Regions from separate parts of the Planococcus sp. SE5232 genome, predicted to be linked through region 2. Evidence: riboswitches for the same ligand, from Rfam matches in the RefSeq annotation. Region 2 holds a riboswitch; each other region holds the start of a gene.
What was found. Region 2 has a riboswitch for S-adenosylmethionine ahead of ACRC6Q_RS05335 (methionine biosynthesis PLP-dependent protein). Riboswitches for the same ligand answer to the same signal wherever they lie in the genome.
Positions count from the first base shown of each region.

Region 1: linked by a shared signal. The riboswitch ahead of sat (sulfate adenylyltransferase) and the one ahead of ACRC6Q_RS05335 (methionine biosynthesis PLP-dependent protein) in region 2 are both predicted to bind S-adenosylmethionine.
Region 3: linked by a shared signal. The riboswitch ahead of ACRC6Q_RS13170 (bifunctional homocysteine S-methyltransferase/methylenetetrahydrofolate reductase) and the one ahead of ACRC6Q_RS05335 (methionine biosynthesis PLP-dependent protein) in region 2 are both predicted to bind S-adenosylmethionine.

Region 1 covers NZ_JBOGCP010000003.1:432,808-436,972, reverse strand. The annotation lists gene ACRC6Q_RS13265 (hypothetical protein) at 56-268, shown strand; gene ACRC6Q_RS13260 (DUF1456 family protein) at 387-905, shown strand; gene ACRC6Q_RS13255 (NAD(P)-binding protein) at 955-1,587, opposite strand; SAM riboswitch class I at 1,821-1,926, shown strand; gene sat (sulfate adenylyltransferase) at 2,061-3,224, shown strand; gene ACRC6Q_RS13245 (SLC13 family permease) at 3,243-4,165, shown strand, end outside.
Region 2 covers NZ_JBOGCP010000001.1:1,153,933-1,158,097, reverse strand. The annotation lists gene ACRC6Q_RS05355 (STAS domain-containing protein) at 1-107, opposite strand, end outside; gene ACRC6Q_RS05350 (cobalamin B12-binding domain-containing protein) at 85-741, opposite strand; gene ACRC6Q_RS05345 (hypothetical protein) at 758-1,111, opposite strand; gene ACRC6Q_RS05340 (antibiotic biosynthesis monooxygenase family protein) at 1,108-1,413, opposite strand; SAM riboswitch class I at 1,666-1,769, shown strand; gene ACRC6Q_RS05335 (methionine biosynthesis PLP-dependent protein) at 1,845-2,969, shown strand; gene metC (cystathionine beta-lyase) at 2,962-4,134, shown strand.
Region 3 covers NZ_JBOGCP010000003.1:415,165-419,329, reverse strand. The annotation lists gene ACRC6Q_RS13185 (DUF4188 domain-containing protein) at 377-853, opposite strand; gene ACRC6Q_RS13180 (PadR family transcriptional regulator) at 866-1,411, opposite strand; gene ACRC6Q_RS13175 (DUF6920 family protein) at 1,552-2,301, shown strand; SAM riboswitch class I at 2,567-2,671, shown strand; gene ACRC6Q_RS13170 (bifunctional homocysteine S-methyltransferase/methylenetetrahydrofolate reductase) at 2,744-4,165, shown strand, end outside.

The DNA.
Region 1 (4,165 bases), on a different contig from region 2:
AGGGAATTATAATACGAGGCGACTTACGGGCTGCCAAAGTGGAGGTATAAGAACAATGAAGACGATAGAAGAAGCAAAGCGTTTGATCATCGCCGAAAAACTGAAGCATTATAATGAGCGCTTGGCTGACATGGAGCGGGATTTACAGTTTTTCTACGAAGAGTCAATAGACGATGAAGAGTCCCTTAAAATCATCATGGATCTGCAGGATAAAGTGAAGCAATTAAAAGCAGTGAAAAATAAAGAAAGCCATGAGACAGTCACCTGAAACTGTCTTTTTTGCTGTCTTCAGGTAAGTCTGATTGATGCGCGATAATGTGCTATTATTAGTAGTGGATTTATCGTGGATATGGACTATCACCGGAACTTAACAGGAGGCAAATACAATGGATAATAATGATTTATTGATCAGACTGCGCTATGCGCTGGATATAAAAAACAATGACATGGTCGAAATCTTCAAATTGGGCGGCGTTGAACTGAGCAAGGAAGAAGTGCTGAAAGTGCTGACGAAAACGCCTGAAAGCGATGAGGAGGACAATGACAGCATCTGGGCCGAACAGGAAACCGACGATTACATCAAAGCGGACGATCATCTGTTTGAGTCGTTCTTGAATGGCTTCATCATTTTCAAACGAGGGCGTCAGGAGCCGAAACCGGGTCAGCCAGAAGTTCCAGCGTTGACGAACGAGCGCTCCAACAACCTATTGCTGAAGAAAGTGAAAATCGCCTTGCAGCTCACCAGTGAAGATATGCTGGAGATTTGGGATTTGGCGGGTGTGACCGTATCAAGAGGCGAGCTGGGTGCATTGCTCCGGAAAGTAGGCCACAAAAACTATAAAGAATGCGGCGATCGCTACGCACGGAACTTCCTTAAGGGCTTGGCGATCAAGTATAGAAAATAATCTGGTTAACAGATCTATAAGCGGTAGGATTGAAAGGGTTCGGGAAGAGTTATTCCGAATCCTTTTTTTCAGTTGCGAGCAGCTGCAATTCATGGAGAGTCTCTTGCTGAGTCTCTTCCTGCATAAACGATTCAGCAAGAAAGCTGCGCAAGTATTCTTCTTTCCGGCTTTTAGAAAGCTGTGTTTGTTTCAGGAGTTGTCTGGCTTCAAAAAGAAATTCAAGATAGTGTTCGTAGCTTTCGTCAAACTGAGTCTGCAGATCCTGCTTGATTTTTTTCGCAAGCATAGGGCTGGCGCCATTCGTTGAAACCGCGATGCTCAATTTGCCTCTTTTCAAATGAGCCGGAAAATGGATATTTCCAGACTCGGCTTCAGTGGAAGCATTGATCAGGCAGTGCGGAGGTGCAGCTTCTTTGGCGGCCGCGTTGACAACTGGATCATCGGTGGCGATGATCATCATGAAAGCCTCTTCGGCCTCTTTTGAGTCGAAGTTTTTTTGTTTCCATTGGATTTTCCCTTCTTCAGCCCACTGCTTTATTTCCGGTGCCACGGCGGGACTGATTACGGTCAGCACAGCTCCACTGTCCAGTAAAGTGTTCAGCTTCCGTTTGGCGATGCGTCCGCCGCCCACTACAATCACTTTTTTTTCTGCCAACTCAATCATGATGGGAATTACCGTCATCTTCTCCGCCTCCTTAACTCTCCTAATACTATCAAAAATATTCCTCTCTGCGTCGAACAGAAACCATTCATCAGCTAATCAAAATAATTTTACTTGCGCTAGCCATTGGCAGGGCAGCTTTCCTGGAAAAAAGTCTAAAAAAATTTAAAACATAGTTTGACACTCGGAATAGTCTATTATATACTTTGTGAAATCAAACATTTCAAACAATTCTCATTAAAATTGAATAGGCGTTCTTATCAAGAGAGACGGAGGGATTGGCCCTTTGATGTCTCAGCAACCCTCCTATAAGGAAACGGTGCTAACTCCAATAGGCTTCATCAGCCTAGAAGATAAGAAGATTGTTTTGTTTTTCCGGACCTTCTTCTTGTCGAAGAGGGTCCTTTTCTTTTTGTTCGAACGCTTTGGAAGTTTGGTTTCAGAATGGTTCGAAATGAACAGCGCAATTCAAAACTAACCTTGGAGGTAATGAAATGACTAGTAAAGCACACGGTGGAGATTTGGTAAACAGACAGGTGACAGGCACGGAAAGAGAAAAGGCCTTGAAAAATGCAGAATCGCTTTCCTCATTATTCGTTTCGGATTGGGCGATCTCAGATCTGGAACTGATCGGCATCGGAGGCTTCAGCCCATTGACCGGTTTCCTTGGACAAAAAGATTATGAAAGTGTGGTACATACATCGCGCCTCAGCAATGGCACGGTTTGGAGCGTGCCAATTACACTGTCGGTCACCAAAGAAGAAGCGGATAGCTACCAAGTCGGCGACGAAATTGCGCTGAAAGGCGAAGACGGTGTGATTTACGGAACGCTCGCACTGAAGGAGAAATACGCTTACGACAAACGGTTGGAAGCGGAAAAAATCTACGGAACGACGGAAGAAGCACATGCAGGCGTTAAGAAATTATACGAACGCGGCGATGTGTACCTGGCCGGACCGATCACCTTATTGAATCGCCCGGATCACAGCGAATTCGAGGAATTCCATTTGGATCCGGTTGAAACGCGCCAGTTGTTCCAGGATCTTGGCTGGAAGACGATTGTCGGTTTCCAGACGCGCAACCCGGTGCACCGGGCACATGAGTACATCCAGAAAGCGGCATTGGAAGTGGTTGACGGATTGTTGTTGAATCCACTTGTGGGCGAAACGAAATCCGACGACATTTCAGCGGCGGTGCGGATGGAAAGCTACCAGGTCATCTTGAAGCATTACTATCCTGCAGATCGTGCGCGCCTAGCCATCTATCCTGCAGCAATGCGCTATGCGGGACCGAAAGAAGCGGTTCTTCACGCCATCGTCCGCAAGAACTATGGCTGCACACATTTTATCGTCGGGCGCGACCATGCCGGTGTCGGCGATTATTACGGCACATACGAAGCGCAGGAATTCATCAGCCAGTTCGAAGACGAACTGGGCATTCAAATCTTCAAATTCGAGCATTCATTCTACTGCAATGCATGCGAAAACATGGCAACAGCCAAAACCTGCCCACATACGGCAGAAAATCATGTTCATTTGAGCGGTACGAAAGTACGTGAATTGCTTCGCAACGGGGAGAAGCCCCCGAAACAATTTTCCCGTCCGGAAGTGGCGGATGTCCTTATCAAAGGCTTGCGGGAGACCGTAGTAAGTAACTAAGTTGAAGGATGGTTGCCCATGTCAGTCGAAATGATTTTTGTGCTAATTGTCATCGTTGCTATGGTCAGTGCCTTACTGTTTGAAGTTGCCCGTCCGGATATGATCGTGTTCTCTGCATTGGTGGTTTTGCTGCTGTCAGGAATTTTAACGACAGAAGAAGCATTGCGCGGCTTTTCCAATCCGGGAATGCTGACCATTGCCTTATTGTTCATCGTTGTCGGTACCGTACAAAAGCATGGCCTGATTGACCAGATGATGATTGGCTGGCTGAACAAGGGCAAGAGCCTGAAAGGATCATTGTTCCGTATTTTTCTTCCGCTCCCGCTATTTTCGGCTTTCTTGAATAATACGCCGATCGTTGTGACATTGACGCCCTTATTGAAGAAATGGTGTGAAGAAAGGAATATTGCACCATCCAAGGTGCTGATTCCTTTATCGTATGTAACGATTTTAGGAGGCACCATCACCTTGATGGGAACCTCGACGAACCTAGTTATTCACGGCATGCTCATCGATTATGGGCTTCCAGGATTTTCGCTGTTCCAATTGGCGATTGTCGGCATTCCCATCACCATTGTCGGATTAATCTATTTATTTACCGTCGGCAATATGCTGTTGCCTGAAAATAAGGGGTTCAGCAAGCAGGTTGCTGAAGATTCCCGGAAATACATCGCTGAAATGAGAGTGGAAGAGGCGTTTCCATATACCGGTCAAACGGTTGAAGAAGCGAAGCTTCGTGATTTGAAGGGGCTGTACCTGATTGAAATCATTCGGGATCATGCCCGGATTTCATCGGTCAGTTCCAAAACCGTTATCCAAGCTGGAGATCGCCTGATTTTTACAGGACTTATTTCCACCATTGCCGATTTGCAAAAAAGAAAAGGGCTGACATTGAAGACGGGAACCGATCTTCAATTGGAAGACCTGAAAAACGGCAATAC
Region 2 (4,165 bases):
TCGCCAAATAACTTCCTGGCTTCTTCAGAACATTCCACAATTGACAGTTTGCTGTTCAATTTAAAAGCGGGCAGCGGCCATTCATCAAATCGAGATACTGAAGTCATTGTCAGGTTCCTTTCCAGTCTGGATCCATTTTTTCAATTGATCCAATTCTTTTACGATGATTGTCCCTTCAGGTTCGGAAGCTGGCCAATTTGCCAGTGAAACAGCCCGTCCTCCTAAGATGATAGTCGGCTTAAAATCAAGAGCTCTGAAAGCTACAGCATATTCCTTTAAAATAGGCAGTCGATACGCGAGTGCTGCTGATAATGCGATAACTTCAGGTTGCCAGCGGTTTGCAGAGTCGATTGCGGCATCGAGCGGTAAATTCGGTCCCAAGTATTGGACCTCCCACCCGTTTTCCTTAAATAAGGAAGACACCATCTTCAACCCGATATAATGGTCTTCGCCTTCCGGCCCCAGAACCATCACTTTCTTTTTATGCGAATTTAAAGCTGGCCGACGAACTTCCGTTACCGACACAACAAAATCGCAGATGGCAGTTGCTAAATGTTCGTCCGCCACAGTAATGATATTTTTTTCCCATAGTTCTCCGATCCAATACATGGCAGGCGTCAGAACCAATTGGTAAAGCTCATCTTTAGTATGGTTCTCCAAATATGTTTGGACTAATTGCACGGCCTGCTTTTCATCGCCAGCCAGGAATAGATCGGCCAGTTCTTTTGATTTACTGTTCATGTCACCCTCCTTAACTTTATGAAGGCCTCAACACCGCAATGGCATTCGTTAAACATCCCGTCATAAAGATCTCTTCATTCTTATCTATATTCCCCGGAAGAATCTCCAGTAAGCGCTCAAAATTATCGATAATTAATGCGGTTTCTACATTTCTGCTTGTCAGGACCGTTTCCAGCCAGATTGTGTAATCGATGAAGACCTTTTCATCGTTCAAGGAGAAAGCTGTCTCTAGGTGATCCAGGTGGTGGTGATTATCTTTTTCCGTATGTTCAAAGCCCCGATCGCCAAAACGGTCCCACAGCGTGGGATATGCTTTATATATACTTTCAGCTGTCTCGGAAGCAATTTTATTTTTGATGTCTTTATTCATTCGGCTACCACTTCGTACTGCCGTACGGTGGGAATGATTTTCGCCAGTTCCTGATCTGGGTAGTTCTTTTCCAAATCATGGATTTCCTTGAATTCCTGGCTCTTCACCCATGCCATGTAGGCAGCTTTCGTGTGCCACTCCATATGGACGGTCAATTCGTTTTTCTTCTTGGTGTTTTGGATGAGTCTGAATAAATGAAAGCCCTCCGCCAAATCCACACGGCGTGAACGCTTTTGGTATATCCCAATGACTTCCTGCGTTTTTTCAGGTGGAACAACCACTGTTGAGGTGACAATATACATTCGCTTTCCCCTTTGCATACAAATTTCATTCAATCAGTATATCACTTCGGAAAGCGAATTAAAAGAATAGCGCGGTTCTTTACAGCTACAGCCGAAGGGTTCAGCGAAGTCATCTCAGCAACCATCAGTACTGCGTCTCCCATCTATTATCTTTTTATTTCAACTATTTAAAATTTCATCCTTGCTTTCTATTGCTTAATGATTTATGATTAGAAACATCGAACCAGAAACAACATAAACTTCATAAGATATTTCTTATCTAGAGAGACGGAGGGATTTGGCCCTGTGAAGTCTCAGCAACCAGTCTGATGAAGACACGGTGCTAATTCCAATAGGCTACGCCTAACAGATGAGAAGAATGCATTTCCAGTCAGGGGCTTTCTTCTTTTTTGAAGAAAAGCCCCTGTTTTATTGTTGAGAGGATGAGTGGAATGACAAAACACAGCTTGGAAACTTTATTGGTTCAAATAGGCAATCGCAGCGACGCTGCTACAGGAGCGGTAAATCCGCCCATCTACTTATCAACGGCTTATGAGCATCAGGGACTTGGACAATCGACCGGCTACGATTACACCCGAACAAAAAACCCGACACGCTCTGTTCTTGAAGAAGGTTTTGCTGAACTGGAAGGCGCAGATGCCGCATTTGCCTGTAGCTCTGGAATGGCTGCCATCCAACTGATTTTGTCGCTGTTCCGTCCGGGAGATGAGATATTGGTGCCGGAAGACATTTATGGCGGAACTTATCGCCTGCTGGACCATTTCGCCTCCGCCTATAATATTCATCCAAAATATGCTGAATTTAAAGATGTACAGGATACAGAAGAAAAAATAACGTTGAATACACGGGCGCTCTTCATTGAAACGCCGACTAATCCGCTTATGCAGGAAATTGATCTGATCGCCTATGCAGCGTTAGCGAAAAAGCATAATCTTCTATTGATTGTCGACAATACATTTCTGACACCCTTCTTCCAGCAGCCAATCGAGCTGGGAGCGGATATTGTCATCCATAGCGCCACTAAGTATATCGGCGGCCATAATGATGTGCTTGCCGGATTGGTTGCCGCAAAAGGTGAAAGCATCTGCGAGCGGCTGTCATTCTTCCACAACTCAGTGGGGGCAGTGTTGTCCCCCTTCGACTCCTGGCTGTTGGTACGCGGATTAAAAACCTTGCCGTTGCGCATGAGACAGCATGAAGCAAATGCAAAAGCCATCGCGGAATTCCTGTCGCAGCAAGCAGAGATTTCAGATGTGCTGTATCCCGGAAAAGGCGGCATGTTGTCGTTCCGTCTACAGGAAGAGGAATGGGTCGGGCCTTTCCTGGAAAATATCAAACTCATCACCTTTGCTGAGAGTTTAGGTGGAGTTGAAAGCTTCATCACCTATCCCGCCACCCAGACCCATGCAGATATTCCTTTTGAAGAACGCACTAAACGCGGCGTTTGCAACCGGCTATTACGATTTTCGGTCGGCGTTGAACTCGCTGAAGATTTAATCGCTGATCTGACACAGGCATTTTCGAAATTGAAGAAGGAGGTTGTTGAATATGACTGATCGCATAGAAACCAAGTTTATTCACTCTACCGGAGTTGATCCATTGACGGGTGCTGTAAATGTACCGATTTATTTGTCCTCAACATTCCACCAGAAAAGTTTAGATTCATTCGGTCCCTTCGATTACAGCCGTTCCGGAAATCCGACGCGTCTGGCATTGGAAGAAACCATCGCAAATCTTGAAGGCGGCAAGCGCGGCTTCGCTTTTTCTTCAGGAATGGCCGCCATCTCTTCCGCTTTCATGCTCCTGTCTTCAGGCGATCATGTCCTGGTGTCAGAAGATGTCTACGGAGGTACGTACCGTTTCATCACGGAGGTTTTGGATAAATTCAATATCGAGTATACGTTCGTCAACATGACTGACCTGAATGAAATGGCCAATGCGATCCAGCCGAACACCAAAGTGGTCTACTTGGAAACACCTTCGAATCCGACAATGAACATCACAGATATCGAGATTGCAGCAAAACTGGCAAAAGCCAATGGTTGCCTAACTTTCGTCGATAATACATTCATGACGCCGCTTTATCAGAACCCATTGGCTCTTGGCGCAGATATCGTTCTTCATAGCGCGACGAAATTCCTGTCAGGACATAGCGATGTCGTCGCGGGGCTTGCCGTCACAAAAGATGAAGAGCTCGGAAACCGCCTCGGCTTTATTCAAAACACGTTTGGTTCGGTGTTAGGGGCACAGGATTCCTACCTGCTGATCCAGGGCATCAAAACTCTAGGTGCCCGCCTTGGCCAGTCATCCGAGTCGGCTCGTACCATTGCTGAGTACTTGCACAACCACCCATTGATCGAAGAAGTCTATTACCCAGGATTTTCATTCCATCCCGGCAACCCGATCCACGAACGCCAGGCAAAAAGTGCAGGTGCTGTCCTGTCTTTCCGTCTAAAAGATAAAAAATCAGCCCGCGTCTTTGTGGAACACCTGCGGATTCCGGTATTTGCAGTCAGCCTGGGCGCTGTCGAGTCGATCTTGTCGTATCCGGCAACCATGTCCCATGGCTCTATGCCTGTTGAAGAACGTGAGAAACGCGGCATCACGGATGGCTTGCTCCGTTATTCGGTCGGCCTTGAACATCCCGATGATCTCGTGCAGGATCTTACACAGGCACTGGCTCAAGTAGCCCGCCGCAACGGCTTGAGCATCGCTAACTAGATAAAAATCCTTAGAGAGAAAGAAGGAAAAA
Region 3 (4,165 bases), on a different contig from region 2:
GAGCTTCATGAAATTTGAAGTTGGGCTGGTATATTTAAGTTGAAAACCTGTCAGGAAGAATCCTTCCTGACAGGTTTTTTTAGATGAAAGAATACTTAGGTCAATTAAAGAATGAATACTCATCTACTGGATCCTGCGCTCCAGGCGGACGCTTTCCGCGGGCTCGCGCCGAACTAACTCGGACTAGCGCCCGAGTGGATTTCGGCACTTCGCTGTTCCCGCAGGAGTCGCCGCCTTGCGCTCCGGATCCTTAATTGAAGGGTTTACAAGGTTTGTAAAGACTACTTTTTTTAAAATCTAATTAGCGAGCTTCTCTTTTTGATTGAAGCCGCAAGCTCCATCTTTTGCTGGTAGTGAGTACAGGAAATAACGATGGTTATTCTTGCTTGTTCAGCCGTTTACGGGCGGAGGAATTGGCTGGAGTGATGTCTTTTTTGCCAAGGGCTTTCGCTAAACCGAATTCAGGCATATTGACGTAAATCGATTCTGATTGGCCAGGGGAGATGAGATAGGTTTCATGATAGATGCCGACAGCATCATTGTTTCTTGCTTTTTGGTTGAAAGTTTTCCAGGCAGACAGATGTTTTTGTCCTTTTGAATAGGCATTCAACTCTTCTTCTGACTGCCAATATTGAACCATAAAAGTGAGCGGCGGTTTGAAAAAACTTTCAGAAGACAGGCAGCCCAGTTCTTTGTGGATGGCCAGCTCTTTGATCATTGGGGGCATGGCTGCCATAACGGGAAGCCATTTATGCACAGCTCTCCATTTGTTGATTCGCATTCCGATGACAAAGACAACGATTCCCTCGTGGCTTTCAGCAGTGAATCTTCCGGGAAAAACGTTTGCGCTCACTATTTTTCCTCCTCAAGAACGTAATGTTCTTTTTGTTTCTTCGCACCAGTCAATAGCAGCTTGTGTCGTCCGCAATCCATAGTCCAAAGTGATCAGCCAAAAAGGAGCATCGGGCTGACCGGTCATCTGTGTGCTGATCATTTCTTGGATCCCGAGATAAGTGTTGTAGCGGTCAGTAAGCTTATCGCGATAAGCATCCAAATGGTCGAGTGTGTCTTGAACATCCAGATTCCGGCTGAAAAAAAGCTTCAGCAGCAATTCATTCTTTTCAGTCGGGAGCTGCTGAATAGGCTGTTGAATCCATTCTTTAAGAACGTATTCGCCTTCAGCGGTGATTGTGTATTCCTTTTTATCGGGCTTGCCATCCTGGGCCTGATCTTCGACGGACGCATAACCTTTTTCCACCAACAATTTCAACGTGGGATAAATTTGTCCATAACTGATTTTCCAAAAGTGAGTCAAGCTGGTATCAATCATTTGTTTAATCGAATAACCCGTGCGGCATTCCGTGGTCAAGAGTCCCAGTATGGCATATTGAGTATGGTTTTCTTTTGGCATCCACCCACCTCCAACTATCTTTTTGATACATATCTAATTGATATAAAAATACTCTTTTTTCGTTTGTTTGTCTATAAATTATCATCAATAAGATTTATTTGTTAAAAGAACAGGTATAGCAAGTAAAAGGGGTGGTCGTAATGAAGGGAAAAGGAACGCAGAAAATAGAAGCCGGCTTTGCGGCTCGGGACAAACTTACAGCGGAAATGACTGGATCACTTCCATTGGCCGTGCAGAATTGGCTTACAGCAATTGGGGCGGTCGGCCATGAAAAAATCGATTCCGTAAAGCTCAAACAATCGGGAATGATGAAATTGAAACCCGAACAGAAAAAATGGACCGCCTCCAAAGCGGAACAAATCAGCTTCACGGATCCACCTGCTTTTCGTTGGTCCGTGAAGATGAAAATGGGGAAAGGCCTGGTCGTGACGGGCAAAGACAGCTTTCAGGAAGGCAAGGCGGATATGCGCATCAAACTTGCCGGGATTCTGCCAATTTCCAGATCAGTCGACAACGAAAAGACGAATGAATCGGCTTTGCAGCGCTACTTGATGGAGCTGTCTTGGTATCCGTCCGCTGCGCTCAGTCCGTTCATTTCCTGGCAGGAAGTGGATGCGTATTGCGCAACGGCAACCATGAATTATGGCGGTCTGACCGGTTCCGCCACTTACTTCTTCGATGAGCATTACGAGCTGCTGAAAGTGGAGGCCTGGCGCTATAAAGAAAATGGAGAAGATGCGCGTCCGTTGCTGTGCACAGGGACCATCAACGAACACAAACAGGTGGGTGCATTGAAGGTGCCGGTGGACATGGAGATCAGCTGGGAGCTGGCAGAAGGAACGTTCACCTGGTATAAATTTCAGGCGCACGATTTCCAGTTCAATCCTTGAATCCATCAGTGAGAAATTCGAAATGAATATGAAAACATATTCTAGGTGAACGCAAAGAACGTGGAAATTTTCCTTTTTTATACAGATCCAGCCCGGAATTTTGAAGCCTTTTTTTAGGAGAAAAAGGTGCGGGAAGCTGTTTTTTTCGATTTATTTAAGGATTGTGAAAAAAATCACAGAAATTTCATTGTTTTTTGACAGATCGCCTTGACCTGCCCATCAGATACAGGTACCATATCTAGAATACTTAAAACAGAATAGTGAATTCTTATCAAGAGAAGTTGAGGGACTGGCCCGATGAAACTTCAGCAACCAGCCGAAAGGTCAGGTGCTAAATCCAGCAGGCAAGTCATTGTCTGGCAGATGAAAAGGAACGAGTTTGATATCGTAAAGCCTTCTTTTTCATGAAGGCTTTTTTTGTATATATAGGAGGTTGAAGAGGATGGGGTTATTAGACGAATTAAAGACCAGGATTTTGACGGCTGATGGAGCCATGGGAACCTTGCTGTATTCGTACGGCATCGAGTATTGCAACGAGGAATTGAATTTGCAGCGGCCGGAAGTGATCGAGAAGATTCACCAGGATTACATTAAAGCCGGAGCGGACATCATCCAGACCAACACGTACGGAGCGAACGCAGCCAAGCTTGCGCGCTACGGTCTGGAAGAACAGGTCGCGGATATCAATAGAGCGGCAATCGACATCGCCAAACGTGCGGCAGCACCCGGCGGCCAATTTGTATTCGGGACTATCGGGGGCATCCGCGGAATCCGCAAAAGCGATGCCACATTGCAGGAAATCATTGCGATGGTCGATCAACAGGCAAGCCATTTGCTTGCCGGAAATCCTGATGGCTTATTGCTGGAAACTTATTACGATTTCGAAGAACTCGCGGAAACGGTCAAGCACCTGAAAGGAATCACTGATACACCGCTGATTGCACAAGTTTCCATGCACGATCCGGGAATTCTGCAAAACGGCATGTCCTTGAATGACGCACTGCATCAATTGGAGACGCTCGGAGCCGATATTGTCGGCGTCAACTGCCGTCTTGGGCCGCACCATACCATTCAGGCTTTTGATGAAGTCACCTTGCCTGAAAAAGCGTTCCTGTCTGCTTATCCGAATGCCAGCCTGCTGGATGTGGAAGATGGACGGATCGTCTATGAATCGGAAGCGGATTATTTCGGACGCGCTGCTTTGTTATTGAGAGAAGAAGGTGTCCGATTGATCGGCGGCTGCTGCGGCACGACGCCGAAGCATATCGAAGCGGTGAAAAAGCATCTTGGTAATTTGCCGCCGATCGTCCATAAGGAAGTCACTGAAAGAAAACCGATTGTCATCCGTGAAGCGGAAGCACTGGAAGTTAAACCACTCCATGAAAAAGCCAAAACGGAACGGACCATCATCGTGGAATTGGATACACCGCGCCATTTGGATACCACCAAATTCCTGGAGGGCTCTGCCGCTTTGAACGATGCCGGAGTGGACGCCATAACGATGGCGGACAATTCACTGGCATCGCCGCGCATCAGCAATATGGCGATGGGATCGATCCTCAAGCATAAGCAGGATATTCGGGCACTTGCCCACATCACCTGCCGCGACCGCAACCTGATCGGTCTGCAATCGCATTTGATGGGGCTCGATGCGCTCGGAATCCATGATATACTCGCCGTGACGGGAGATCCGACCAAAGTCGGTGATTTTCCGGGAGCGACCAGCGTCTATGACGTGTCGAGCATGGAATTGATCCAGCTGATCAAAAAGCTCAATGAAGGCATTTCATTTTCCGGTAAGCCGTTGCGGAAAAAAGCCAACTTTTCGGTAGCGGCGGCATTCAATCCGAATGTCCGCGTACTG